DNA from 3 places in the Klebsiella sp. MISC125 genome. Region 1 is predicted to be linked to each of the others. Evidence: predicted binding sites of a transcription regulator. Region 1 holds the regulator's gene; each other region holds the start of a gene.
The links. Region 1 encodes PhoB, which activates phosphate uptake and scavenging genes when phosphate is short. Its sites were predicted from a motif close to CTGTCATAAAACTGNCNNAT; they were not measured.
Positions count from the first base shown of each region.

Region 2: a site for PhoB is predicted at 2,393-2,412, ahead of uvrB (excinuclease ABC subunit UvrB). Genes of this name have one in related genera too.
Region 3: a site for PhoB is predicted at 4,353-4,372, ahead of kdgR (DNA-binding transcriptional regulator KdgR). Genes of this name have one in related genera too.

Region 1 is NZ_CP180448.1:4,803,186-4,808,698, forward strand. Features, by position in the region: gene brnQ (branched-chain amino acid transporter carrier protein BrnQ) at 1-882, opposite strand, end outside; gene phoR (phosphate regulon sensor histidine kinase PhoR) at 1,295-2,590, opposite strand; gene phoB (phosphate response regulator transcription factor PhoB) at 2,612-3,301, opposite strand; gene sbcD (exonuclease subunit SbcD) at 3,486-4,688, shown strand; gene sbcC (exonuclease subunit SbcC) at 4,685-5,513, shown strand, end outside.
Region 2 is NZ_CP180448.1:4,183,047-4,188,559, forward strand. Features, by position in the region: gene uvrB (excinuclease ABC subunit UvrB) at 120-2,141, opposite strand; gene ACMYSL_RS19720 (ABC transporter ATP-binding protein) at 2,863-3,585, shown strand; gene bioD (dethiobiotin synthase) at 3,527-4,249, opposite strand; gene bioC (malonyl-ACP O-methyltransferase BioC) at 4,242-4,997, opposite strand; gene bioF (8-amino-7-oxononanoate synthase) at 4,981-5,513, opposite strand, start outside.
Region 3 is NZ_CP180448.1:2,394,120-2,399,632, reverse strand. Features, by position in the region: gene ftsI (peptidoglycan glycosyltransferase FtsI) at 1-1,323, opposite strand, end outside; gene cspE (transcription antiterminator/RNA stability regulator CspE) at 1,515-1,724, opposite strand; gene ACMYSL_RS11325 (DUF2627 domain-containing protein) at 1,769-1,885, opposite strand; gene ACMYSL_RS11320 (YebO family protein) at 2,509-2,799, opposite strand; gene mgrB (PhoP/PhoQ regulator MgrB) at 2,874-3,017, opposite strand; gene ACMYSL_RS11310 (YobH family protein) at 3,177-3,416, shown strand; gene kdgR (DNA-binding transcriptional regulator KdgR) at 3,470-4,261, opposite strand; gene ACMYSL_RS11300 (MFS transporter) at 4,439-5,513, shown strand, end outside.

The DNA of each region.
Region 1 (5,513 bases):
CGTAACCAGACAGGCGATAAAGATCAGCGCCGCCAGCAGGAAACTTCCCGCGCCGCCGAAGGTGTGCTGTACGTAAGCGTGCAGAATCGCCGCGCCGTTGGCGGATTGCTCGACCAGCGTGCCGCTATCGGAACCGAGGCGGAACAGCGCCAGATACAACAGCGTCAGGCCAACACCAGCCATCAGGCCAGCCCAGACGGTGTAGCGGGTCAACAGACGGGCTTCTGTCACGCCACGGGAACGCGCGGCGTTGACAATCACGATACCAAAGACCATCGCCCCGAGGGTATCCATGGTCAGGTAACCGTTAACGAAGCCGTTAGAAAACGGTGCGGTGCGATAGGCTTCCATCGCGTGACTCAGCGGGCCGGCAGGCCAGACAATCGCCGCAACGGAGAGAATAACCAGCGCAATGATTTTCAGCGGCGCGAGGAAATTCCCCACCGTATCCAGCAGTTTGCCCGGGTAGAGCGAAACGAGGATCACCAGTGCAAAATAGATAACGCTGTAAATCAGCAGCGGCAGCGGGCCATCACCGGTCAGCGGAGCAATCCCCACTTCAAAGGAGACGGTGGCGGTACGCGGAGTGGCGAACAGCGGCCCCACAGCCAGATAGCAGACCACGGCCAGCAGGATACCGGCGACTTTACCAATCGGCGTGCTCAGGCTTTCTACGCCGCCGCCGACTTTCGCCAATGCCACGACCGTTAGCACCGGTAAACCCACGGCGGTAATCAGAAAGCCAATAGCCGCGGTCCAGACGTGTTCACCAGCCTGTAAGCCAACCATCGGAGGGAAGATAATATTGCCTGCGCCGACGAACAGCGCGAAGGTCATAAAGCCCAACGCAACGATGTCGCGAGATTTTAACTGATGGGTCATAAATTCATTACTGCCTGTGGATGTGGTGTTGTAAAAACGGATAAATACCGCGCCTTCCCTTAGGGGATGATACAGCGGCCATTGTCAGTAAACTCAGCGGGATATGCTCCCAAAGCGGCGTGGAAAAGAATTGTTTTTTGAATTACCACGCAAAAACAGTCTGTCTGCGACCGTAGGGGGGCAATTTAAACGCTTATAACGTTTTAAAGCAAGGAGGGATCGTAAAAGCAGATGATTATGCTAACTCTATTTTCATAGCCAGAATGATTGACCTGACTGATGGAAAACATGTGGCTTATCATGCGAACAAAAAAGCAGCGAACGTTCGTTAATTACGCAAAACGAAATTGACTGCAAATGAAAATGACCAGCCGAAGCTGGTCATTGGCAACTAATGCTGACAGGACAGGAACTAGGGCTCATTTTTGGCAATTAAACGTTCCGGCAGCAAGAAGCTAAAACGCGTCCCTTTGCCCAGCGTGCTTTCAATTTCAAGACGACTGTCGTGATGACTGATCGCGTGTTTAACAATCGCCAGCCCCAAACCGCTGCCGCCGGTTTGCCGCGATCGTGCCTTATCAACACGGTAGAAACGTTCGGTCAGGCGCGGAATATGCTCCGGAGAAATTCCCGGCCCGTTATCCTCGACGCTAAACAACGCGCCGTGAGATGCCCGCTTCCAGCTCACGGTGATTTCCGTTCCCGCCGGAGTATGATTGACCGCGTTATACACCAGGTTGGAAATCGCGCTACGCAGTTGTTCTTCATTCCCCAACACTTTCAGCGACTCATCGACGGAAAAATGCAGAACATGCTTCTGCTGACTCAGGGTTTGCGCCTCGCGCTCCACCACCCGCAGCATCATCGGCACATCGATTCTATCGTTCATCGCCAGTACCGGCGCGGCCTCTATTCGTGACAGCGTCAGCAGTTGTTTAACCAGGCCTTCCATACGCTGGGTTTGCTCACGCATGGTGTGTAACGCTTTCTCGCGCGTGCCCCCTTCCAGTATCTGCTCCTGCATCATCTCCAGATACCCCTGCAACACCGTCAGCGGGGTTCGCAGCTCGTGGCTGACGTTGGCAAAGAAGTTACGTCGCGCCCCTTCGAGCTGATGCATCTGCGTAACATCACGCGCCACCATCAGCAGCTGTTTGTCGCTGTAGGGCATCACGCGAATTTCCAGATGCCTGGCATTATTCAACACCAGATTCAACGGCTTCGAGAAATCACGATATTTCAGGTAGTTGGCAAATTCCGGGTAGCGCAGCAGGTTAAGGATGTTCTGTCCGTTATCGTCCGGCCAGCGCAGATTAAGCGTCTGCTGGGCCAGGCCATTACACCAGAACATCACGCCCTCTTCGGTAGTTAAAACCACCGCATCAGGGAGAGATTCTGCACCGCTGCGAAAACGCTTTATAAGACTACCCAGCTCGCGACGGCGCTTTTTATTACGCATCTGCATCTGATGCAGGCCGTACAACAGCGGTTCCCAACTGCCGCTGCCCGGCGGTGGCGTCATGCTGCGGTCAACCCACAGCCACCACGACAGACGCATAAGATTCCAGAAATGCCAAATAAGAAGACCCGTCACCGCCGCCAGCAAAAACCACGGCAGGTGACCAAAAATCGCCCCGAGGATCAGGGCCGGGATACAACACAAGAAAAGCTCAAGCGCCAGCCTTTTCCATGACAGCCGTTCCAGCACGGTTCACACTCCTGTCGAGATTCAGAAACGGGCGGAGAAACGATATCCCGTGCCGCGAACCGTTTGTACCATCCGGTCATGGCCGCTATGTTCCAGCGCTTTACGCAGGCGGCGAATATGTACATCCACCGTTCTGTCTTCTACATATACGTTAGTTCCCCAAACGTGGTTGAGCAGCTGTTCGCGGCTATAAACACGCTCCGGGTGGGTCATAAAGAAGTGTAATAATTTAAACTCGGTCGGCCCCATATCCAGCGGGTTTTCACCAGTCATGACGCGATGAGAAGAAGGGTCGAGGCTCAGTCCCTGCATTTCAATCACCTCTTCCACCGCCATCGGCGAAATGCGTCGCATCACGGCTTTAATTCGCGCCACCAGCTCTTTCGGAGAGAATGGCTTGGTGATGTAATCATCCGCGCCGGTTTCCAGGCCGCGAACGCGATCTTCCTCTTCACCACGGGCGGTCAACATCACCACCGGAATCTCGCGGGTCATCGCTTCGCGCTTGAGCTGTTTAATAAACTGTAAACCTGAGCCACCCGGTAGCATCCAGTCGAGCAGGATCAAATCAGGCCAGGGTTCATTGAGTTGATTGACCGCGCTGTCAAAATCTTCCGCCTCGATGGGCTGAAAGCCGTTTTGCTCCAGAACAAAGCAGACCATTTCGCGGATTGGAGCTTCATCTTCAACGACCAGAATTCTTCTCGCCATTATTTACCCTGTATTTTTTAGCCATCAGTATAGAAGTGCGCGGCCATTATGCGTCAGATTTATGACAGATTTATGAAAAAAATGACGGGCAGATGAACAAGGGATTTTGAATTGTGACACGGACTTATCTCACTGAAGACCAGTGTTATAATGCCGCTTACGCTTTTTTCGCTACGGGACCACTATGCGCATCCTTCACACTTCTGACTGGCACCTTGGGCAAAATTTTTATAGCAAAAGCCGCGCCGCTGAGCATCAGGCGTTTCTCGACTGGCTGCTGACCAGCGCCCAGGAGCATGAGGTTGATGCCATTATTGTCGCGGGCGATATTTTTGATACTGGCTCCCCGCCGAGCTACGCGCGTGAGCTGTATAACCGGTTTGTCGTTCAGCTACAGCAGACCGGCTGCCAACTGGTGGTACTGGCGGGAAACCACGATTCGGTGGCGACCCTCAATGAATCGCGGGATATTCTCGCCTTCCTGAAAACCACGGTAGTCGCCAATGCCGGTCACGCTCCTTTTATTCTGCCCTTGCGTGATGGTTCAGCGGGGGCGATTTTTTGCCCTGTGCCGTTCCTGCGCCCGCGCGAGCTAGTGACCAGCCAGGCCGGTCACTCCAGCGGTGAAAAGCAGAAGCAGCTCCTCACCGCCATCAGCGACTACTACCAGCAGCAGTATCAGCAGGCCTGCGAACTGCGCGGCGACCGACCGCTGCCGATTATCGCCAGCGGTCATTTGACCACCGTCGGCGCCAGCAAAAGCGACGCGGTTCGCGAAATCTATATCGGCACCCTCGATGCCTTTCCGGCAAGCCACTTTCCCCCTGCCGATTACATCGCGCTTGGCCATATTCACCGGGCGCAAGTGGTGGGCGGCTGCGAGCATATTCGCTACAGCGGATCGCCCATCCCGCTGAGCTTTGACGAAACCGGGAAAAACAAAAGCGTCAACCTGGTGACCTTCACCAACGGATGTCTAACAGACGTCACGCCGCTCATCGTCCCCATTACCCAGCCGCTGGCGGTATTAAAGGGCGATTTCGCCAGCATCAGCGAGCAGTTGAATCAGTGGCAAGATAATAGCCAGCAACCCGCCGTCTGGCTGGATATTGAGATCACCAGCGACGAATATTTGCATGATATTCAACGCAAAATTCAGGCACAGACCGAAACGCTACCGGTAGAAGTGCTGCTGGTGCGCCGCAGCCGCGCCCAGCGCGAGCGCATTCTGGCGGGCGAGCGCCGGGAAACGCTCAGCGAACTGCAGGTCGAAGATGTGTTTGCCCGTCGCCTGGCGCTGGAAACCCTGGAAGAGTCGCAGCAACAGCGCCTGGAGCAGCTGTTTAACGAGACGCTGCATAGCCTGAACGATGAGGATCGTCTGTGAAAATCCTGAGCTTACGTCTGAAAAACCTCAACTCGCTAAAAGGCGAGTGGAAAATCGATTTCACCGCCGAGCCGTTCGCCAGCAACGGGCTGTTTGCCATTACCGGGCCGACCGGTGCCGGAAAAACCACCCTGCTCGACGCCATCTGTCTCGCGCTGTACCACGAAACCCCGCGTCTGAGCAGCGTGTCACAATCACAAAACGATCTAATGACCCGCGACACCGCAGAATGTCTGGCAGAAGTGGAGTTCGAGGTCAAAGGTATCGCCTACCGCGCCTTCTGGAGCCAGAACCGGGCAAGAAACCAGCCGGATGGTAATCTACAGGCCCCGCGCGTCGAACTGGCGCGCTGCGACGACGGCAAAATCCTCGCCGATAAAGTCAAAGATAAACTGGAAATGACCGCCACCCTCACCGGGCTGGATTATGGTCGCTTCACCCGCTCAATGCTGCTGTCGCAGGGGCAGTTCGCCGCCTTCCTCAACGCCAAACCCAAAGAGCGCGCCGAGCTGTTGGAAGAGCTAACCGGTACCGAAATTTACGGCCAGATTTCAGCACAGGTCTTTGAAAAGCATAAGCTTGCCCGCATCGAGCTGGAAAAACTTCAGGCCCAGGCTTCCGGCGTCCTGCTGCTGAGTGACGAGCAGCAGCTGGTTCTCCAGCAAAGTTTGCAAGTACTTACTGATGAAGAAAAACAGCAGGTTAGCGAGCAAACCTGCCTGCAAAACGCCCGCCAATGGCTGATGCGTCGTGAAGAGCTGACGGCAGAAAATCTGAAGGCCCAGGCCACGCTGCGCGAGGCGCAGTCTGCGCTCGAACAGGCGC
Region 2 (5,513 bases), 620 kb from region 1:
ATTTCCCGGAGGCGATGCTGCGCATCTGTCCGGGCTACCGGACCTCAGACGGCGGTGAACCCGTAGCCCGGGCAAGGCGCGTCGAGCGCCGCCCCCGGGAGGAAGAATTTCGCAAACGGCTACGACGCAGCGATAAACAGATCGCGCAGCTGATGAAGCTGGTCGCGAATTTGCGCCGCCTCTTCGAACTCCAGGTTTTGCGCATGCTGCATCATCTGCCCTTCCAGCTCGCGAATTTTCTGCTGTAGCGCTTTCGGCGTCAGGGTCAGTTCCACCGCATCAGCTTCAACCGGCGAGCGGAACTTGCCGCGTCCCTTGGTTTTGGTTTTCGCAATATTCTGACCCAGCGCCAGAATATCAACCACTTTCTTATTGAGTCCCGTAGGCGTAATACCGTGCTCTTCATTGTAACGTTGCTGCTTCTCACGACGACGCTCGGTTTCATCAATCGCTCTGGCCATCGACGCAGTTATCCTGTCGCCGTAAAGAATCGCTTTACCGTTGATGTTACGCGCCGCGCGGCCAATAGTCTGAATCAGCGAGCGCTCCGAGCGCAGGAAGCCCTCTTTGTCGGCATCCAGAATAGCCACCAGCGACACTTCCGGCATGTCTAAGCCTTCACGCAACAGGTTGATCCCGACCAGCACGTCAAACTCGCCCAGACGCAGGTCGCGGATAATTTCCATACGTTCCACAGTGTCGATATCTGAGTGCAGGTAGCGCACCCGCTCACCGTGCTCTTCCAGATACTCAGTTAAATCTTCCGCCATCCGCTTGGTCAGGGTGGTGACCAGCACGCGCTCGTTAATCGCGGTGCGAATACGAATTTCCGAGAGCAGGTCGTCCACCTGGGTTCCCACCGGACGCACTTCAATCACCGGGTCAAGCAGCCCCGTCGGACGGACTACCTGGTCCACCACTTCGTCACCGGATTTATCCAGCTCATAGGCCCCAGGCGTTGCCGAAACATAAATGGTCTGCGGCGCGAGGGCTTCAAACTCTTCAAACTTCATCGGACGGTTGTCCAGCGCCGACGGCAAACGGAAGCCGTACTCCACCAGCGTCTCTTTACGCGCCCGGTCACCACGATACATGCCGCCAATTTGCGGAATAGTGACGTGGGATTCATCAATAACCAGCAGGCCATCAGCAGGCAGGTAGTCGAATAGCGTCGGTGGCGGCTCGCCCGGCCCGCGCCCCGAGAGATAGCGCGAGTAGTTTTCAATCCCTGAGCAATAGCCCAGCTCGTTCATCATTTCGAGATCGAACTGGGTACGCTGACTCAGGCGCTGCTCTTCCAGCAGCTTGTTGTTCTCCAGCAGCACCTTGCGCCGGTCAGCCAGCTCAACTTTAATCTCTTCCATCGCCTGGACGATACGTTCACGCGGGGTGACGTAGTGCGTTTTGGGATAGACGGTATAGCGCGGGATCGTTGATTCCACGTGGCCGGTCAGCGGGTCGAACAGCGACAAGCGCTCAACTTCCTCGTCGAATAGCTCGATACGCAGCGCGATATCGTCAGACTCCGCCGGGAAGATATCGATAACTTCGCCGCGAACGCGGAAGGTACCGCGCTGGAAGGCCTGATCGTTGCGGGTATATTGCAGTTCGGCCAGACGACGCAGAATGGCGCGCTGGTCAATTATCATGCCGACGGTGAGGTGCAGCATCATCTTCAGGTACAGGTCCGGATCGCCCAGACCGTAGATAGCGGAAACCGATGCCACCACCACCACATCGCGACGCTCAAGCAGCGCTTTGGTCGCCGACAGGCGCATCTGTTCAATATGTTCGTTGACCGACGCGTCCTTCTCAATGAAGGTATCCGAGCTCGGCACATAGGCTTCGGGCTGATAATAATCGTAGTAAGAGACGAAATACTCCACCGCGTTCTCCGGGAAGAACTCTTTCATCTCGCCGTAAAGCTGCGCCGCCAGCGTTTTGTTAGGTGCCAGCACCATCGTCGGGCGTTGTAGATCGGCAATAACGTTGGCGATGGTAAACGTTTTACCCGAACCGGTTACGCCGAGCAGCGTTTGATGCGCCAGGCCATCTTCCAGCCCCTCTTCCAGGCGACGAATGGCTTCCGGCTGGTCGCCAGAGGGACGGAAAGCAGAATGCAGCTTGAACGGTTTACTCATCAATCAGGACCTGAAGAAGGGTTGAACGGCAGGTGTTTAATTCTACCCTTCAGTTCAACTTTTGCCAATAAATAATACTGGATATAAAAACAGTATCACACTATTGTATATCTCCAGATTTGTCTTTTTTACCGCCATCGCGGACGAAAAAAAGCCGCCTTGCGGGATAATCCACCAATCAGTAGGGTTATCCCCAGAAACTTTTGGCATTTAACATTTGTCAAGCAAGGGGATGAATCTTTTGTGGCAGTCGGTGACACTTTTTTTACAGCCATTGATTTTATTTAATTAATTGATATTTAACAATATTTAAGAAAAGATGGGTTTCGCGTCAATTTGCCCGCAGGCCGCGTAATCTCTAGCTTACCGCAAGTTCTCTAACTCTAATGCACAAGGTTATCCACAGGAATAGTGGATAACTGTCTGCAGCCCATGACCTATGCCACCCGGCCGAAATCACTGAATGGGGCAAAACACCTGCTAAAAAAATTTATTGAATTTTTTTTGCGATTTATCGGCAAAGAATAGCTGGATTTTCTATTATTTTTTGCACCACATTTCAGCGCTCTGGCACCGGGAAAGTGCAAGGTCTGCCGTAACCCTCTTCACTTTCACCATGCTGCCCCTGTATTTGTCAGCAAATACCGAGAGTTCTTTTTCCTGGCAAGGGATTTGCAGAATCTTCTTGTCGCCCGCTATCCCGGGAAAGGAGAAAACGTCTATGTTGAGTCTACGTGCCGTGAACCACTATTACGGAAGCCAGCACACGCTGTGGAATGTTGACCTTGAGCTCAGGCCGGGGAAATGTACTTGCGTAATGGGGCGTGAGGGGATGGGGAAAACCACCCTCGTTAACTGTATTACCGGGCACCTCCCGGTGGCCAGCGGCAGTATGACCTGGCAGGACGCGGGGGCTGCGCCCTATGACCTGATGCCGCTCTCCGCGCAATCGCGTAGCGCTATCGGTATCGGCTACGTCCCGCAGGACAAACGCATCTTTTCGCAACTGAGCGTGGAGGAGAATCTGCATATTGCCCTCGCGGCAGGCGGCGAATCCGCGTCAGCGGTGGCCGGGGAGATTTACGATCTGTTTCCGGAACTCTATACGCTGCGGCAAAGCAAAGGCATTACGCTGACGGCTGATGATCAGTACCAGTTGGCGCTGGCCCGGGCGCTGATAACCCGCCCACGCCTGCTGATCCTTGATGAACCCTCGCGCGCTGGCGGGCAACGTTTTCTGCACAAATTAGGCGACCTGCTGGTTCGTCTGAACCGCGATATCGGCCTGACGGTGCTGATCGCCGAGCAGCACCTGCCGTTTATTCGCCGGGTCGCGGACAGTTTCTGCCTGTTGCACTGCGGTCGCAGCGTCGCCCAGGGGGATGTTATCCAGCTGGATGCGCCGCTGCTGGCGCAGTGGATGACGCCCGATCCAGCACGCTGAGATCGAGATAGTGGCCGAGATCCTCGCGCTGTGCCACATCCGCCAGCCACGGGATCTCACCAAGAAACGGCGCGGGCAGTACACGTTTTAGCGTCGCCAGATACTCAAGGTGGCGCTTGCCCGGCGGCTGGATATCGTTAGCTATCCATCCCGCCAACGGCAGCCCGGCCTGAATCACCGCCTGAGCGGTGAGCATCGCATGGTTAATGCACCCCAGCTTAACGCCCACCACTAAAATCACCGGTAACTGCTCTTGCTCTACCCAGTCGGCAAAGGTCAGCGTTTCTGAAAGCGGCGTAAACCAGCCCCCCGCGCCTTCCACCAGCACCCAATCAGACAATGCTTCCAGACCGCGCAGGCCCGCAGAAAGCGACGCGGCATCAATCGGCCTGCCTTCAGCGGCGCTGACAATATGCGGCGACGTCGGCTCAGCAAAAGTGAAAGGATTGACCTGCTCGTAGCGTAGCGCTACCTGACTATTGCGCTGTAGAGCCAGCGCATCGTCGTTGCGCAGTCCTTGCGCCGTATATTCGCTGCCGGAAGCTACCGGCTTATAGCCCGCGCTATTGAATCCTGCGCGATTGGCCGCCTGTAGCAGAGCGCAGCTGGTGACGGTTTTACCGACTTCGGTGTCGGTTCCGGTCACAAAGAAGCGTTTAATCACGTTCGATGACTCCTGTAAAAAGATGGTACGTCAGCGGGCATAACCCCTGCTGCTGCGGCCAGGCCAGTTGAAGCTGGCGCAGTTTGCCACGACTGAGCGGTGTGGCGCTGCGGCCCTGATGCAAATGGGTCGCGCCAATGCCTTTAAGCGAACGCATCGCGCTGAGCGCATCGGCAAACGGCAGAGTGATGGCATGGACATGACCGGTAGCGCGGCGACCAACCAGCGTCTGGCGTACCGCCTGCTCGCTGAGAAAACGGTTAGCATGCGGCTGTTCATCAATAGCTCGCCACGCCTGATTCAGCTCCGGCAGCGAACCTGCCAGCAAAGTGCTAAACGCCACCCGACCGCCGGGTCGCACGACCCGATACAGCTCATTAATGGCAGTGGCAAGATTGTCGCACCACTGAACCGCAAGGTTGCTCCACGCCAGGTCGACGCAGCTCTCCACCAGCGGTAGCGCTTCGATATCCCCTTCGACGTAGCGATCCGCGCTGTCTCCGCGCCGGGCTTGCGCCAGCATCTCAACGGAGAGATCCAGCGCCGTCACCCGGCACCCGGCCTCGCGCCAGAAGCGGCTTATGCTGCCGGGGCCACAGCCCGCATCCAGTACCTCGGGGAAGGTTTTTATATCGAGCTGCTCCAGCAGCCGGGAGGCGCTCAGACGTTGCAATTCATCATGCTGAGAGTAATGGCCCGCCGCGCGACCAAACGCCGCTGCTACCGCGCGTTTATTCACCGCCATCATGCAGCACCTCCAGCAGGCGGGCGATATCGGCGGATTCATGGGCCGCCGTCAGCGTCAGGCGCAAGCGCGCGCTACCAACAGGGACTGTCGGCGGACGGATGGCCGTCACCCAGCAGCCCTGTTCACGCAGGCGCGCCGCCAGCCGCAGCGCACGGGCATTGTCGCCGACGATCAACGGCTGGATTGCGCTGATGGATTGCGTGAGTTCACCGGGATAGTCGGCCATTTGGCGGCGAAAATCGGCAATATGACGGGCCAGCGTCTCCCGCCGCTGCTGACCGTCGTCGCTACGAATCACGCCCAGCGCAGCGCTGAGGGCCACCGCCTGTGCCGGAGGCATGGCGGTGCTGTAAATCAGATGACGGGCAAACTGCAACAGATAATCCGCCAGCGCCTCGCTGCACAGTACCGCCGCGCCGCTCACGCCAAAAGCTTTGCCGAAGGTAACAATCAGCAGATCCGGATGTACCTGCTGGCTATCGCAACTGCCTCGCCCCTCTTCGCCGACCACGCCGA
Region 3 (5,513 bases), 2.4 Mb from region 1:
GCGCGTGATCGACAGCGGCCGCTCGATACCGTAGCCGCCAATGGTGGCATAAACATGTGCTAGCTGAAGCGGCGTCACCATCAGACCATAACCGAAGGCGAAAGTCGCCCGGTCCAGTTGTCCCCAATAGCGACGCTGCGGCATCAGCCCCGCGCTCTCACCGGTCAACCCCAATCCGGTAGAGTCGCCAAAACCGAATACCTTATAGGTATCAATAAGATGCTGGATCGGCATCGCCAGCGACAAATGAGAAACCCCGGTATCGCTGGATTTTTGCAGGATGCCGGTGAGGGTCAATTCCGGATAGTACCCCACGTCGCGAATGCGATGGCCATCCAGCACAAAGGGATGGGTATCCACCACGCTATCTGGCTGCACGATGCCCTGCTCAAGCGCGGTCATCAGCACTAACGGTTTTACTGTCGAACCGGGCTCAAAGGTGTCGCTGATCGCGCGATTGCGGAAGTCATCCAACTTTGCATTATCACGATTATTGGGATTGAAATCTGGATAGCTGGCCATCGACAGAATTTCTCCGGTGTCGATTTTAATCAACACAGCCGCCCCCGACTCTGCTTTATTCCAGCGCACGGCATTGTCCAGCGCATCTTCAGTCACCGTTTGCAGCCGCTCGTCAATGCTCAACTGCAAATTGTGGGCAGGAACCGCCGCCATTTCGGTAATGTTTTCAATAACGTTGCCATGACGGTCTTTACGCACCAGCCGACGCCCCGGCTTACCAGTTAGCTGGGCATTAAAACTTTTCTCAACCCCTTCAATACCCTGGTTGTCGATATTGGTAAAACCAAGCAGGTTAGCGGCGACGTGACCAGCCGGATAGAAGCGGCGCGACTCATCGCGCAGATTAATACCCGGTAGATGAAGTTTATCGATCCATTCCGCCTGCTCCGGGTTTATCTGGCGTGCCAGATAGAGAAACCGCGCATGAGGATGCGCTTCAACACGGTGGGCCAGGTCGTTGAGATTGAGGTGTAAAGCCTCGGCCATGGCCTGCCAGCGGGGACCGTATCCCACCCCACCCTTTTCGATGGTCGTTTGCGGATCGACCCAAATCGCGCTTACCGGTACACTAACCGCCAGCGGGCGGCCTTCGCGATCGCTAATCATCCCACGTTGAACGTCAACAGGCTCCTCGCGCAAGGAGCGCATATCTTCTTGTTTAACCAGATTGTCTGGGGAGACAATTTGTAGCCAGCCCACTCGAGCCAATAGCAGCCCAAGACAACTGAGAATCGCCACGCACAGCAACCCAAAACGGATCGGGGTAAAATTGGCGGCTGACTTAATTTTGTTCTTTTGCACCTTAGCTCCATCATTATTTTGCAACCCTATGATTTAACAGAAAATAAGCAAAAAAGACTGCTAAACAATGCGAATAAGGGTGTTGTTTTGCAACAAAGCACAACGGAGGGGGGAAAATAGAAACGTTTTGCAATAGAGACTAAAAAGCCCCGCACAGGCGAGGCTTTCTTACAAGATTCAGTGGTCTTGAATCAGATAGCAGTTACGTTAACTGCTGCTGGACCTTTCTGGCCGTCCTGAATTTCGAACTCAACGTTCTGGCCTTCAGCCAGAGTTTTGAAGCCGTTACCCTGGATTGCAGAGAAGTGTACGAACACATCTTTGCTGCCATCAGCAGGAGTAATGAAACCAAAACCTTTAGACTCGTTGAACCACTTAACTTGACCTTTAATCTTTGCCATTTGCAAAATTCCTTAGACTGTTTTCTTTCTTCGCCCTTAGGCGCTTACATAGATAAAACTGACACATAACTGCATGAGGCACTAATATAAGGTTCGGCAGAGAAGCGGTATTCAACGACAACGTGTTTACTCAGGACTTCTTTACTGAAAATGCCACACATAAACAGAACTGTACCTCGTTTAACCCGAACGGTGTTATCACATACAACGTAAATAATGGCAAGCCATTTTTAGACGGGTCTCGATCCCTCGCACAGATTATAAGATAATCATTTGATCATCTGCACATTTATGCGTCTTAGCTCCCACAGACGAATCCTTCACTGTCATGCAGTTCTAGTAATAACAGATCCCCCATAACTGCTGCTTTTTCAACATAGCTCAACGACTTCAGAGTGTTGTCGTCGGTTCGCATACGAACTGCCAATTTTAGGGGTATACAAAGAAAACTGCATAATGATGCACATAAAAGCTCATATCGATAGTTGAAAATTCGCGTTAACTATGCGCATTCCATAATAATGAAACGCGTTAATTAAAGTGCTCAAAATATTGTCTACATTGCACGATAATAATGAAGTATTGATGACATGATGTTTGTTCTGGCAATTGACCCACATCATAATTCTTTTATTTGCGTGTCTAAACAAATCACAGGAGCATGCGGAGGAAATCATATCTTAACAGTTCAGACTGGCGCTGAAAGCGGGTAAATAGATAAGGATTAGTTATAGTCAGCTGATATGCAGGCGCACACCGCAGCGGTGCACACCTGTCAGTCGGATTACCGTTCTGCGACAAGGCGGATGAAGTCGTCGTCGCCTTTTCCCTTCTCAATTGCAGAAGGCTCGGCAACGTCCTCTTTCTCAGGCTCATTGGCTTCACACAGACGGCGGAGCAGCGCATTCTGCCGCTTTTGCTGATCCAGCAAGGCTTGCAGCAGAGCAATCTGCTCATTGGCGCGCGAGCTGGCGCGATTAACAAAAAACCACAACAACAGGCCGACAAGCAACAGCACAACCGACAATGCTACTGACGCCAGATTTACGATCCCAGGATTTAATAACTCACTCATTTCACCACCTCAAAGAGAAGGCGTTCATTCTACCACCCACACAGCAGAAGAAAATCGGTCATATTAAAAATGTCTTACCAGGGTATAAACTTGTTGATAGTGCAGATGCCGCTGAAGAACTGTACATCCTGATCGCACATTACGTTAAGCATCTGAGTCCATAGCAGTAAACAACCCGCTATGATAACTATCAGCAAAACCCACCGTAATTTTTTCACTCCACTCTCCGCATCAGTATCAGATGTCGCCAGGATAACATGACCTTCTTAAACCGCGGCTAACTGTAATACGAAAGGCAAGTTTAGGAATCATAGACTTGTATCAACTCGTGTTCATGTCAGAATTAACGCAAGGATAATACAAATATTGAGGCAACAATGCGATTGATCATACGTACCATTGTGGTGCTGGCTATCTTGTGGATCGGCGTATTATTAAGCGGTTACGGCGTATTAATGGGCAGCAGTGAGAATGCCGGAGGACTAGGATTGCAATGTAAATATCTTACGGCTCGCGGCATCAGCACCGCACAATATGTTCATTCCAGTAGCGGTATTATCGGCATTACCGATTGCCCTATTCTGCGAAAAAGCGTCACGGTTGTTGATAACGGCTAGTTATGATTCGGGCTACAATGTCAGTAGCCCGAATTCACAACAATTAAGACCTGTCAGAACGGATAATCGTTGTAACCCATCTGCTCAGAAATCTTACGTGCTGCCGTGTGCAGCATCTCAACATACTCGTTCAAACGCTCTTCAGAAAAACGCAGCGTCGGGAAAGAGATACTCAGGCCAGCAATAACCACGCCAAAGCGGTCGAAAACCGGCACGCCAATACAGCGCAACCCTTCTTCCTGCTCTTCGTTATCTTCGCCATAACCCTGTTCACGGACCTTATCCAGAACCGATAACAACTCTTCAGTACTGGTGATGGTGCGGTCAGTGCTGCGCTTGTACTCTACGCCTTCGAGAATCTGCTCAACTTCTGCGCGATCGCGCCACGCCAGCAGAACTTTACCGATAGCGGTACTGTACAGCGGGTTGCGGCGACCAATGCGCGAATACATGCGCAAGTTGTACATTGAGTCGATTTTATGGATGTAGACAATACTGTCTTCGTCCAGAGCACCCAGGTGGACCGTCTCTTTCGTCAGGCGAGAAAGTTCGCGCATCTGAATATCCGCACTACGTACCAGATCAACATTCTGCAATGCCCGCGCGCCCAGTTCGAACAGCTTCAGGGTCAGGGAATATTTCTCAGACTCGCCTTCTTGTGCCACATATCCCAACGATTTCATGGTCTGCAAAAAGCGATAAACGGTGCTTTTTGACATCATGACGCGCTGGGACAGTTCGGTAATGCCGATTTCACGCTCTTCGCCAAGCGCCTGCAAAATGCCAAAAACCTTCAACACCGAAGAGACAGAATCTGGCTGTTTATCCAAATCTGCAACTGCCATTTATCACCTCATCGCAACTGTTTTATAAAAACTAGAACCGGTTTTTATTATAAATTCGCATGCCGATACCCGCAATCGTTCTTCTGCCTATTCGTTACAAATCTGCGACATGCCGCTGAATAATCAATGCTAAAATTATTGTCCAGTAAATAGTTTTCACTAAGACATAGATTTCACATGGATAAAAACACTTCCGATGGGCTGCCATTACCGCAGCGTTACGGCGCAATTCTGACCATTGTATTAGGTTTGACGATGGCGGTACTGGATGGTGCTATCGCCAACGTGGCGCTGCCGACAATCGCCAGCGATTTAAATGCTTCTCCGGCATCGTCTATTTGGATAGTTAATGCCTATCAAATTGCCATCGTTATCGCGTTACTACCGCTCTCTTTTCTCGGCGATATGGTCGGCTACAGACGCATTTATAAGATTGGACTGGTAGTCTTTACCTTCACCTCACTCGCCTGCGCGCTCTCCAGTAGTCTGGAAATGTTGACTCTGGCACGCGTCGCGCAGGGTCTTGGCGGTGCGGCGCTGATGAGCGTCAATACCGCACTGATACGCCTGATTTACCCTCAGCGGTTTCTCGGTCGCGGAATGGGGATCAACTCTTTTGTCGTGGCGGTATCATCCGCGGCAGGGCCGACAATTGCCGCAGCGATTCTCTCCGTTGCCTCCTGGCAATGGCTGTTCCTGATTAACATTCCGCTGGGCATCATTTCGCTGGTTCTGGCAATGCGCTATCTGCCTGTCAACGCCGGGCGGAGTAAAATTACCCGCTTCGATCTGCCCAGCGCAATTATGAATGCGCTGACTTTTGGCCTGCTGATTACTGCCCTCGGCGGCTTTGCCCAGGGCCAGTCTACACAACTGGTTCTGGCTGAGGTCGTGGCGATGCTGGTCGTTGGATTCTTTTTTGTTCGTCGTCAACTCCAGATGCCGGTCCCCTTGCTACCCGTTGATCTGCTGCGCATTCCGCTGTTTTCGCTTTCGATTTGTACCTCTATCTGCTCCTTCTGTGCCCAGATGCTGGCGATGGTTTCGCTGCCGTTCTTCCTGCAATCCGTGATGGGGCGCAGTGAGGTTGAAACCGGTCTGCTCCTGACGCCGTGGCCGCTGGCTACGATGGTGATGGCACCGCTGGCAGGGTATTTGATTGAGAGAGTCCATGCCGGCCTGTTGGGCGCAATTGGCCTGATTGTGATGGCCTGCGGTCTGTTCGGCCTCGCTTTGCTGCCCTCTTCTCCTT